Regions from separate parts of the Microbacterium sp. LBN7 genome, predicted to be linked through region 1. Evidence: predicted binding sites of a transcription regulator. Region 1 holds the regulator's gene; the other holds the start of a gene.
What was found. Region 1 encodes HrcA, which represses chaperone genes, less so after heat shock. Its sites were predicted from a motif close to TTNGCACTCGNNNNNNNCGAGTGCNAA; they were not measured.
Positions count from the first base shown of each region.

Region 2: the regulator HrcA is predicted to act here: its motif matches at 2,131-2,157, upstream of groES (co-chaperone GroES).

Region 1 is NZ_CP147856.1:3,782,689-3,787,102, reverse strand. Features, by position in the region: gene LBN7_RS18320 (16S rRNA (uracil(1498)-N(3))-methyltransferase) at 48-776, opposite strand; gene dnaJ (molecular chaperone DnaJ) at 779-1,894, opposite strand; gene hrcA (heat-inducible transcriptional repressor HrcA) at 1,932-2,963, opposite strand; gene LBN7_RS18305 (carboxylesterase/lipase family protein) at 3,078-4,414, shown strand, end outside.
Region 2 is NZ_CP147856.1:830,278-834,691, forward strand. Features, by position in the region: gene LBN7_RS03955 (ABC transporter substrate-binding protein) at 1-527, opposite strand, end outside; gene rarD (EamA family transporter RarD) at 672-1,604, opposite strand; gene groES (co-chaperone GroES) at 1,749-2,045, opposite strand; gene LBN7_RS03970 (class I SAM-dependent methyltransferase) at 2,206-3,414, shown strand; gene LBN7_RS03975 (hypothetical protein) at 3,421-4,414, opposite strand, start outside.

The sequences.
Region 1 (4,414 bases):
GTGTCAAGTCTACTGACCGGCACGTACTCCGGCCCGTGGGTCCGTGATCACCAGCGCCCGAGCGCGACCGACAGCACCGCGACGGCGGCAGGGCCGGCGGTGGAGGTGCGCAGCACGGTCTCGCCGAGGAGCACGCGCTCCGCACCGGCATCCGTCAGCAGGGCGAGCTCCTCATCGGAGATGCCTCCCTCGGGGCCGACCACCAGCACCAGATCGCGGCCATCCGGCTCGATAGCCGAAAGCCGGACCGGGGCCGTCGGATCGAGCAGCAGCACGCGGTCGGTGCTCGCCCGCGCGGCGAGCTGCTTCGTGGTCGCCGGAGCCGTGACCTCGGGCACCCAGGCGCGATGCGCCTGCTTCGCCGCCTCTCGGACGATGGTCGACCAGCGCTCGCGCCCCTTCACGGCCTTCGGGCCTTCCCAGCGCGACACGCTGCGGCCGGCCTGCCACGGCACGATCTCGTCGACGCCGAGCTCGCATGCGGCCTGCACGGCGAGCTCGTCTCGATCGCCCTTCGCCAGCGCCTGCACCAGGACCAGCCGCGGCGCGGGCGCCGGATGCTCGACTCGCTCCTCGATGCGCACGTCGACGCGTGACGGCGCCACCTCTTCGGCGACGCCCGCGAGCCACACTCCGGCGCCGTCGCCGACCGTCACTACCTCGCCGACGCGGAGTCGACGCACCACGGCCGCGTGCTTCGCCTCGGCACCGGTCAGCGACACGACGTCTCCGACACCGGCATCCGTCGACGACTCGACGAGGAAGTGCAGCGCCACGATCAGTGCCCGCGGAACCGGTCGCGGAGCTTGGAGAAGAGTCCCTGCTGGAACTGCGCCAGCTGCGGACCGGGAGCCTTCGCCTTCTTCGCGAAGTCCTCGATCAGCGCACGTTGGGCGGAATCGAGCTTCGTCGGCGTGACGACCTGCACGCCGACCCGCAGGTCACCGCGCTGCGAACCGCGCAGCGGAGTGATGCCGCGGCCCTTGATCGTCAGCACGTCGCCCGACTGCACGCCGGGACGGATCTCCAGATCGACCTCGCCGTCGAGTCCCTGGATCGAGGTCTCGGTGCCGAGGATCGCATCCGTCATCGACACCTCGAGGGTCGCGAGCAGATCGTCGCCCTCTCGACTGAAGGCCTGGTGCGCGTTCACGGTCACCTCGACATACAGGTCGCCGTTGGGGCCGCCCGCCTTGCCGACCTCGCCGGAGCCCGGGAGCTGCAGCCGGAGTCCGGTCTCGACGCCTGCCGGGATGTCGAGCGACACGGTGCGGCGCGAGCGCACGCGCCCCTGGCCGCCGCAGGTTCCGCACGGGAACGGGATCGTGGTGCCGTAGCCCTCGCAGGTGCCACAGGGCTGGGAGGTCACGACGTTGCCGAGCAGGCTGCGCACCTGGCGCTGCACGTGTCCGGAACCGCCGCAGATGTCGCACGTGACGGGCGAGGTGCCCTCCTGGCAGCACGAGCCCTGACAGGTCTCGCAGAGCACGGCCGTGTCGACCTCGATGTCGCGATGCGCGCCGAACACGACGTCGCCGAGGTCCAGCGTCACGCGCACGAGCGCGTCCTGGCCCCGCTCACGACGCGAGCGAGGGCGCCCGCCGCGGCCGCCGCCCTGAGCCGCGCCGAAGAACGTCTCGAAGATGTCTCCGAAGCCGCCGAAGCCCTGGAAGTTGCCCGCAGCCCCGTCTCCGCCGCCCATGTCGTAGCGCCGTCGCGAGTCGTCGTCGCTGAGCACGTCGTACGCGTGCGTCACGAGCTTGAACTTCTCGGCGGCCTCGTCGCCCGGGTTCACATCCGGGTGCAGCTGCCGCGCGAGGCGCCGATACGCCTTCTTGATCTCATCGGTGGAAGCGTCTCGGGACACCCCGAGAACCTCATAGTGGTCCGCCACAATCGCCTTTCTGCGTGTGTCTCTCGTGGCCGTCGCCTCAGCGACCGGCCTCGTCCTCGTCGAGCATCCGCGACAGGTAGCGGGCGACCGCCCGCGCCGCCGCGAGGTTGCTCGGATAGTCCATGCGCGTCGGCCCCATCACGCCGACCCGTGCCGTGCCGCTGGGGGCGGCGTAGTTGCTGGCGACGATGGATGCCTCGCCGAGACCGAACGGCTCGTTCTCGGTGCCGATGCTCGCGCCGAGCCCATGCTCGTCGGTCACCATCTCGCCCATCAGCCGCAGCAGGGTGACCTGCTCCTCGATCGCCTCGAGGATCGGGTGGATGCTGCCGCGGAAGTCCTGCTCGCGCCGTGCGAGCGTCGCGGCTCCCGCCATGACCAGTCGCTCCTGGCGGAACTCGCCGAGCTCCTCGATGACGACGGCGGCGAGCGTGCGCAGCGCGATGTCCTTCGTCTGGTCGTCGGCGGCGACGAGGTTCTGCAGCCGCTCGGCGGCATCGCTCACCGCCTGTCCCGTGATCAGGGCCGAGAGTCGCGCGCGGAGCACCGCGGTGTCGGCCTCGTCGACGTCGACGGGGAGCGGAGTCAAACGCTGCGAGACGCCGCCCGCGTCGGTGACGAGGACGATCAGCACGCGGTTGGGAGAGAGCGCCACGAGCTCGAGGTGCGTGATGTGCGCACGGGCGAAGGACGGGTACTGCGCGAGCGCGACCTGACCGGTGAGCTGCGTGAGCACGCGGACGGTGCGGATCATCAGATCGTCGAGGTCGGTGGGAGCGGTCAGGAACGACTCGATGGCGGTGCGCTGGGCGACGCTGAGCGGCCGCAGCTGCGCCAGATGGTCGACGAAGACGCGATAGCCCTTGTCGGTGGGGACCCGGCCCGACGACGTGTGCGGAGCCGTGATCAGCTCCTCGTCCTCGAGCAGCGCCATGTCGTTGCGGATGGTCGCCGCCGAGACACCGAACGAGTAGCGGTCCACGATGGAGCGGCTGCCGACGGGCTCGTGAGTCTCGACGTAGTCCTGCACGATCGCACGGAGAACCTGGAGTCCTCGCTCTGAGACCATCGCCTTCCCCTTCCGCTGACACTCGGACGCTCGCTGGCACTCTGATGCCCCGAGTGCCAATCCTACCCCGCGCAGCCGGGTATACCCCGAAAGGCGCCCTCTAGGATGGCGCTCATGACGACGACGACGCCCACCGCGATACTCTCCGGCGGCATCGTCCGCGGAACTCTCGACGCCGGCGTCCGCCGCTTCCTCGGCATCCCCTACGCCGCCGCTCCCTTCGGGTCGAACCGGTTCCGCGCACCGCAGCCGGCAGCGGCGTGGGACGGCATCCGCGAGGCGGTGGACTTCGGTCCGACTCCCCCGCAGCTGCCGTACCCCGGTCCGATCGGCGAACTCCTCGGCAGCGTCCGCATCGACGGCGACGACATCCTCACCGCGAACGTCTGGGCACCGGAGGATGCCGCGGCTGCGCCCGTGCTGCTCTGGATCCACGGCGGCGCCCTCGAACGCGGCACGGCGGCCCTCGGACTCTACGACGGCACGCGCTTCGCACGCGCGGGGATCGTCTTCGTCTCGATCAACTACCGGCTGGGATCCGAGGGCTTCTCGGTGCTCGACGGCGCTCCCCGCAACCTCGGCCTGGAGGATGCGGCCGCTGCCCTCTCCTGGATCCACCGCGAGGTCGAGGCGTTCGGCGGCGACCCGACGCGGATCACGGTGATGGGCGAGTCGGCAGGCGGAGCGATCGTGGCCGGGCTCCTGGCGAAGGAGACATCCCGCGCGCTCATCGCGCGCGCGATCATCGAATCCGGACCGCTCGAGGCGCAGACACCGCGGAAGGCCGGCCGGATATCGGTGCAGCTCGCGAAGCGGCTCGGGGTCCGCCCCGATCGCGAGGCCTTCGCCGATATCTCCCCCGACAGCCTGCTCGAGACCAGGCGGCAGCACGCCGCCGGTTCCTCTCCGCTGGGCGGCGCCCCCGGCTTCCAGTTCGCGATCGACGCGGAGACCCTCCCCCGCTCCCCGCACGAGGTCCTCCCCGAGATCGGCACGCCACTGCTCATCGGCAGCAACACCGACGAGTACCGGCTGTGGTTCCCGCCGGCCGCGCTCGACGGCATCAGCGAACTGAAGCTCCTCGCGGCCCGTCTCGCCCTGCGGATCCCGCGCGCTGCCGTACGGGCGTATCGTGCGGAGTTCCCCGGTGCGTCGACCGGCGAGATCTTCGGACAGCTCGCCACCGACGTGCTGCTGCGGGCTCCGCTGACGCGCCTCGCACAGAAGCGGACGGCGCCGACCTACGTGTACGAGTTCGCGTGGAACAGCCCGGTGCGCGACCTCCGCGCGGCGCATGCGCTCGAACTCGGATTCGTCTTCGATCGCCTCGACGATCCCGAGGCGCAGCGTCTCGCCGGGCCGGATGCGCCGCGAGAGCTCGCCGCAGAGATGCACGCGTCGTGGATCGCCTTCGTGAAGACCGGCGATCCCGGGTGGCCGGTGTTCGGCCC
Region 2 (4,414 bases), 1.2 Mb from region 1:
CCGAGGACCTCGCCCTGCAGCAGGTCGCTGGGCGCGGTGCGGAAGTAGAGTCCCTTGTCATCCCAGTCGGTGAAGTCGGGGCCGGTGTTCGACGCCGAGATCTGCAGGATGCCGGCGCTCACGTTGCCGTCGAGGATGAGGCGGGAGACGCCGGATGCCGCAGCGCCGACGATGGCGGTGACGCCCGCGCCCTGGAGCATGGTGATCGAGGTCTCGTACGCCTTGGTGTCGGTGTCGCCCTCGTCTTCGGCGGTCAGGTCGATGGTGACGCCGGCGGCGGCCTCGTTGACCTCGGAGACGGCGAGTCCGACGCCCGACTCCATGGGCGGGCCGAGGAACGACAGCGAACCGGTCTGCGGCAGCAGAGACCCGAGCTTGAGTGTCAGGTCGGCGGCCGGCTTGTCGCCGCCCTCGGAGGGCGAGCCCTCCGGAGTGCTGCTGCAGCCGGCGATGACCATTGCGGATGCGCTGAGAAGCGCGATCCCTGCGAAGACCTTCGCGCTGCGCGAACCCTTCAGTGCGTTCATGATGCTCCCTTGCGTAACTGAACGTGGATTGTGACCACGCTCGGGTGCTCTAACACTAGAGCGTGGGACACGCCGTCAGGGGTCGCTAGTGTTTCGGTGCGTTAACGATCCGACACCGAGTCCGGCCTGCGACAGGACCGGGGATCAGACCGGTTCGGGCTCGGCGGCGGCGCGGCCCCGGCGAGCGGCCAGGATGAGGTCCACCACGAAGACGATGATCGCGATCCACACGATGATGAATCCGGCCCATCGCTCGGCCGGCATCGGCTCCCCGAGGACCACGACGCCGAGGATGAACTGCATCACCGGGGTGACGAACTGGATCATGCCGATCACCGTGAGGTCGATGCGTCGCGTGCCCGCCGCGAAGAGCAGCAGCGGCACGGCCGTGACGACGCCGGCGAACCCGAGCACCAGGGCGTGACCCCAGCCGTTCGCCCCCATCGTGATTCCGGCGGGCGTCTGCGCGACGATGATCAGCTGCACGACGGCGATCGGGATCAGCCAGAACGACTCGAGCGTCAGCCCGCTGACGGCGTCGACGGCAGGCCCGATCTTCTTCTTGATCAGTCCGTAGACGCCGAACGACGCCGTCAGCGACAGCGCGATCCACGGGAAGGCGCCGTACGCGACGACGATCACGACGACCGCGATCGCGGCGATGGCGATGGCCGCCCATTGCAGGCGGCGGATGCGCTCCTTGAGCACGAAGACGCCGAGCAGCACCGTGGTGATCGGATTGATGAAGTAGCCGAGGCTGGTCTCGACGACATGACCGGTGAGGGTGCCGAGGACGAACACCTGCCAGTTGATGTAGATGAGGAGGCCGGCCAGCGCGGTCCAGGCCAAGAGCTTCGGCTGTCGCAGGATCACGCCGAAGGCGGCCCAGCCGCGCGTCACCGTCAGCAGCAGGAGGCAGAAGACCAGCGACAGCAGCACTCGCCAGGCGACGACCTCCCACGGCCCGGTCGGCACGAGGAGGAGGAAGTAGAGCGGGAGGATGCCCCAGAGCAGATAGGCGCCGCCGGCGTAGGCGACTCCGGCGGTCCGAGTGGCGCGGGTCGTCTCAGGGGGCACTGCACAACCCTATGCCGCGCGACAGGCCGCGGACGCCACATGGCCATGGACCGAAGGAGTCCGGCAGGAAACCGACGCCGTCTGGCGGAAAGCAGAAGGGACCCGGATGCCGAAGCATCCGAGTCCCTTCCGAGGAACGCTGGTTCAGCGGACGACGACCGCGAGCACGTCGCGGGCCGACAGGACGAGGTACTCGTCTGCGCCGAACTTCACCTCGGTGCCGCCGTACTTGCTGTACAGGACACGGTCGCCGACGGCGACGTCGATCGGAACGCGGTTGCCGTTGTCGTCGATGCGGCCGGGGCCGACAGCCACGACCTCGCCCTCCTGGGGCTTCTCCTTGGCGGTGTCGGGGATGACCAGGCCACTCGCGGTGGTCTGCTCGGCCTCGACCTGCTGGATGACGATGCGGTCCTCGAGCGGCTTGATGGAAACCGACACGGTCTACCTCTTCTTTCTTGACGCTGACACGAAAGACTTGTTCGCACTCTCAACCCGAGAGTGCTAATCCAGTCTATGCGCTCGGCTGGCACTCATGCAATGCGAGTGCCAATGCCACCCGCCGGCTCGGCGACGGGGGCGGGGGAATTAGGCTGAGGTCGTGGAGATGTCCGAGCTGCGAGCCCTGCTGACCCCCGAGGGGCTCGAGCTGCTCGATGAGCTGGGCGCCCTCGACTCGACCGCGGAGGTCGCTCGCGCCGTCTCCCGTCTGCGCGCGGCAGGGCACTCTCCCGATCTGGTTTCCGCCGTGGTCGGTCAGGCGCACCTGCGCTCCAAGGCGACGGCGAAGTTCGGCGCGTTCGCCGGTCGGATGCTGTTCACCCGCGCGGGGCTCGAGCAGGCCACCCGGCTCGCCGTCGCCGCGCGGCACGCGCAGCGCATCCGCAGCGTCGGCATCACGCGGGTCGCCGACCTCGGCTGCGGCATCGGCGGCGACGCCCTCGCCTTCGCCGGCGCGGGACTCGACGTGCTCGCGGTCGACGCCGACGAGGTCACCTCGGTGATCGCCGCCTACAACCTCGCCCCGTTCGGGGGTTCCGCGGTCGTCCGTCACGGCACGGCGGAGGAAGCTCTCGACGTGCCCGGCGAGACACCCGGCGCCGTCTGGATGGACCCCGCGCGGCGCACCGCCGGCCACAGCGAGACGCGACGCGTGTCCGCCGACGACTACTCCCCCTCCCTCGACTGGGCCTTCGACGTCGCCGCACGGATGCCGACGGGCATCAAGCTCGGCCCCGCGCACGACCGCGACGCGCTCCCGTCCGACAGCGAGGCGCAGTGGGTGAGCGCCGACGGCAGCGTGGTCGAGCTGGTGGTGTGGAGCGGTGCTCTCGCGCGCGAAGGCGTGCGTCGTGCGGCCCTCGTGATCCGCGGCGAGCGCTCGCACGAGCTGACCTCCGGCGCAGACGCCGACGATGCTCCGGTCCGCGAGCTCGGCGCTTTCCTGCACGAACCGGACGGGGCGGTCATCCGTGCGCGGCTCATCGGCGACGTCGCGCGGAGCCTCGATGCGGGGATGCTCGACGAGCACATCGCCTACCTGACGTCGGATGCCGCGGTGACGAGCCCGTTCGTGCAGTCGTTCCGCGTGCGGGAGACCATGCCGGCCACGCCCAAGGCGATCAACGCCGTGCTGAAGGCGAACGGGATCGGCCGACTCGAGATCAAGAAGCGCGGGGTCGACGTCGATCCCGCGGCCTTCCGCAGGAAGCTCACACTGCGCGGCGACGCGGAGGCCACGCTGATCCTCGTGCGGGTGGGCGACCAGCGCCGGGCGATCCTCGCCGACCGCGTTCCCGCCGCGGCCTGACCGCCGTCACTCGCCGGGATCGTCCGGCGGAGCCTCGACGCGGATCGGATCGCCCGGAGGGGACTCGATGCGGACCGTGTCGCCGGGGGAAGAGGGCGACGTGAACGAGGAGTCCCTCGTGATGGTGAGGAACGGCGTCTGGTTCTGCGTGTTCTGCACGCCGATCGTCCAGGAGACGGGGACCCCGCCGTCGACCCCGTCGACCACCGCGAAGAGCCCCGCACCGGGCAGGTCGAAGTTCGTGCTGCACACCGGGCGCTCCTTCGGGGCGTCGATGATCATGCACTGCTCGAACGAGGTCGCGTCATCGCCGTCGGCGAACCGGGACCCCAGCCACACCGGCTCGTCCTGGAAGTAGCCGACCAGCGACAGACCCATCGAGAACCCCTGCTCGAACAGCTCCGTCGCCCTGGCGCGTTCGTCGCCCTGGAACTGGTTCACCATCGTGAGGTTCGGCGTCCACCGCTGGATCGAGACCATGGGCTCGCCCGTCGTGGAGAACATCATGTAGACGTTCACGCTGGTGCCCGAGGCGACGGCGGGATCGGCATCCGCATCGACGGTGTCCGGCACCATCACGAACGTCGACAATCCGAACGGACCGACGGCGTCGCGGTCCTCGCAGGAGTCGGACGACGCCTCCTGCACGTCCATCACCACGCAGATCAGTCGTCCGTCCTCTCTCGTGCCGTACCAGACCAGGGCGTCGTCGTCCTGCCCGACCGCGCGCAGCGTGCCCGGATCGTATTCGCCCTGCTCGTACAGTTCGAGTCGCCGCTGCTGCTGCTCCTCGGTGAGAGGGATGACCTCGGGGCGCTGAGCGAAGAGCGCCCAGCCCGCGCCCACGCCGATCGCGAACAGCAGCGCCGAGGCCGCGGCCACCAGCCCCCACCGGCGTCGAGGAACCGCGAGCCACGCGCTGCGCCGCCGCTCGCCTCCCGTCTCGGCGGTGCTTCCCGTCTCGATGGAGCTTCCCGTCTCGGCGGCGGGGCCGTCGGTG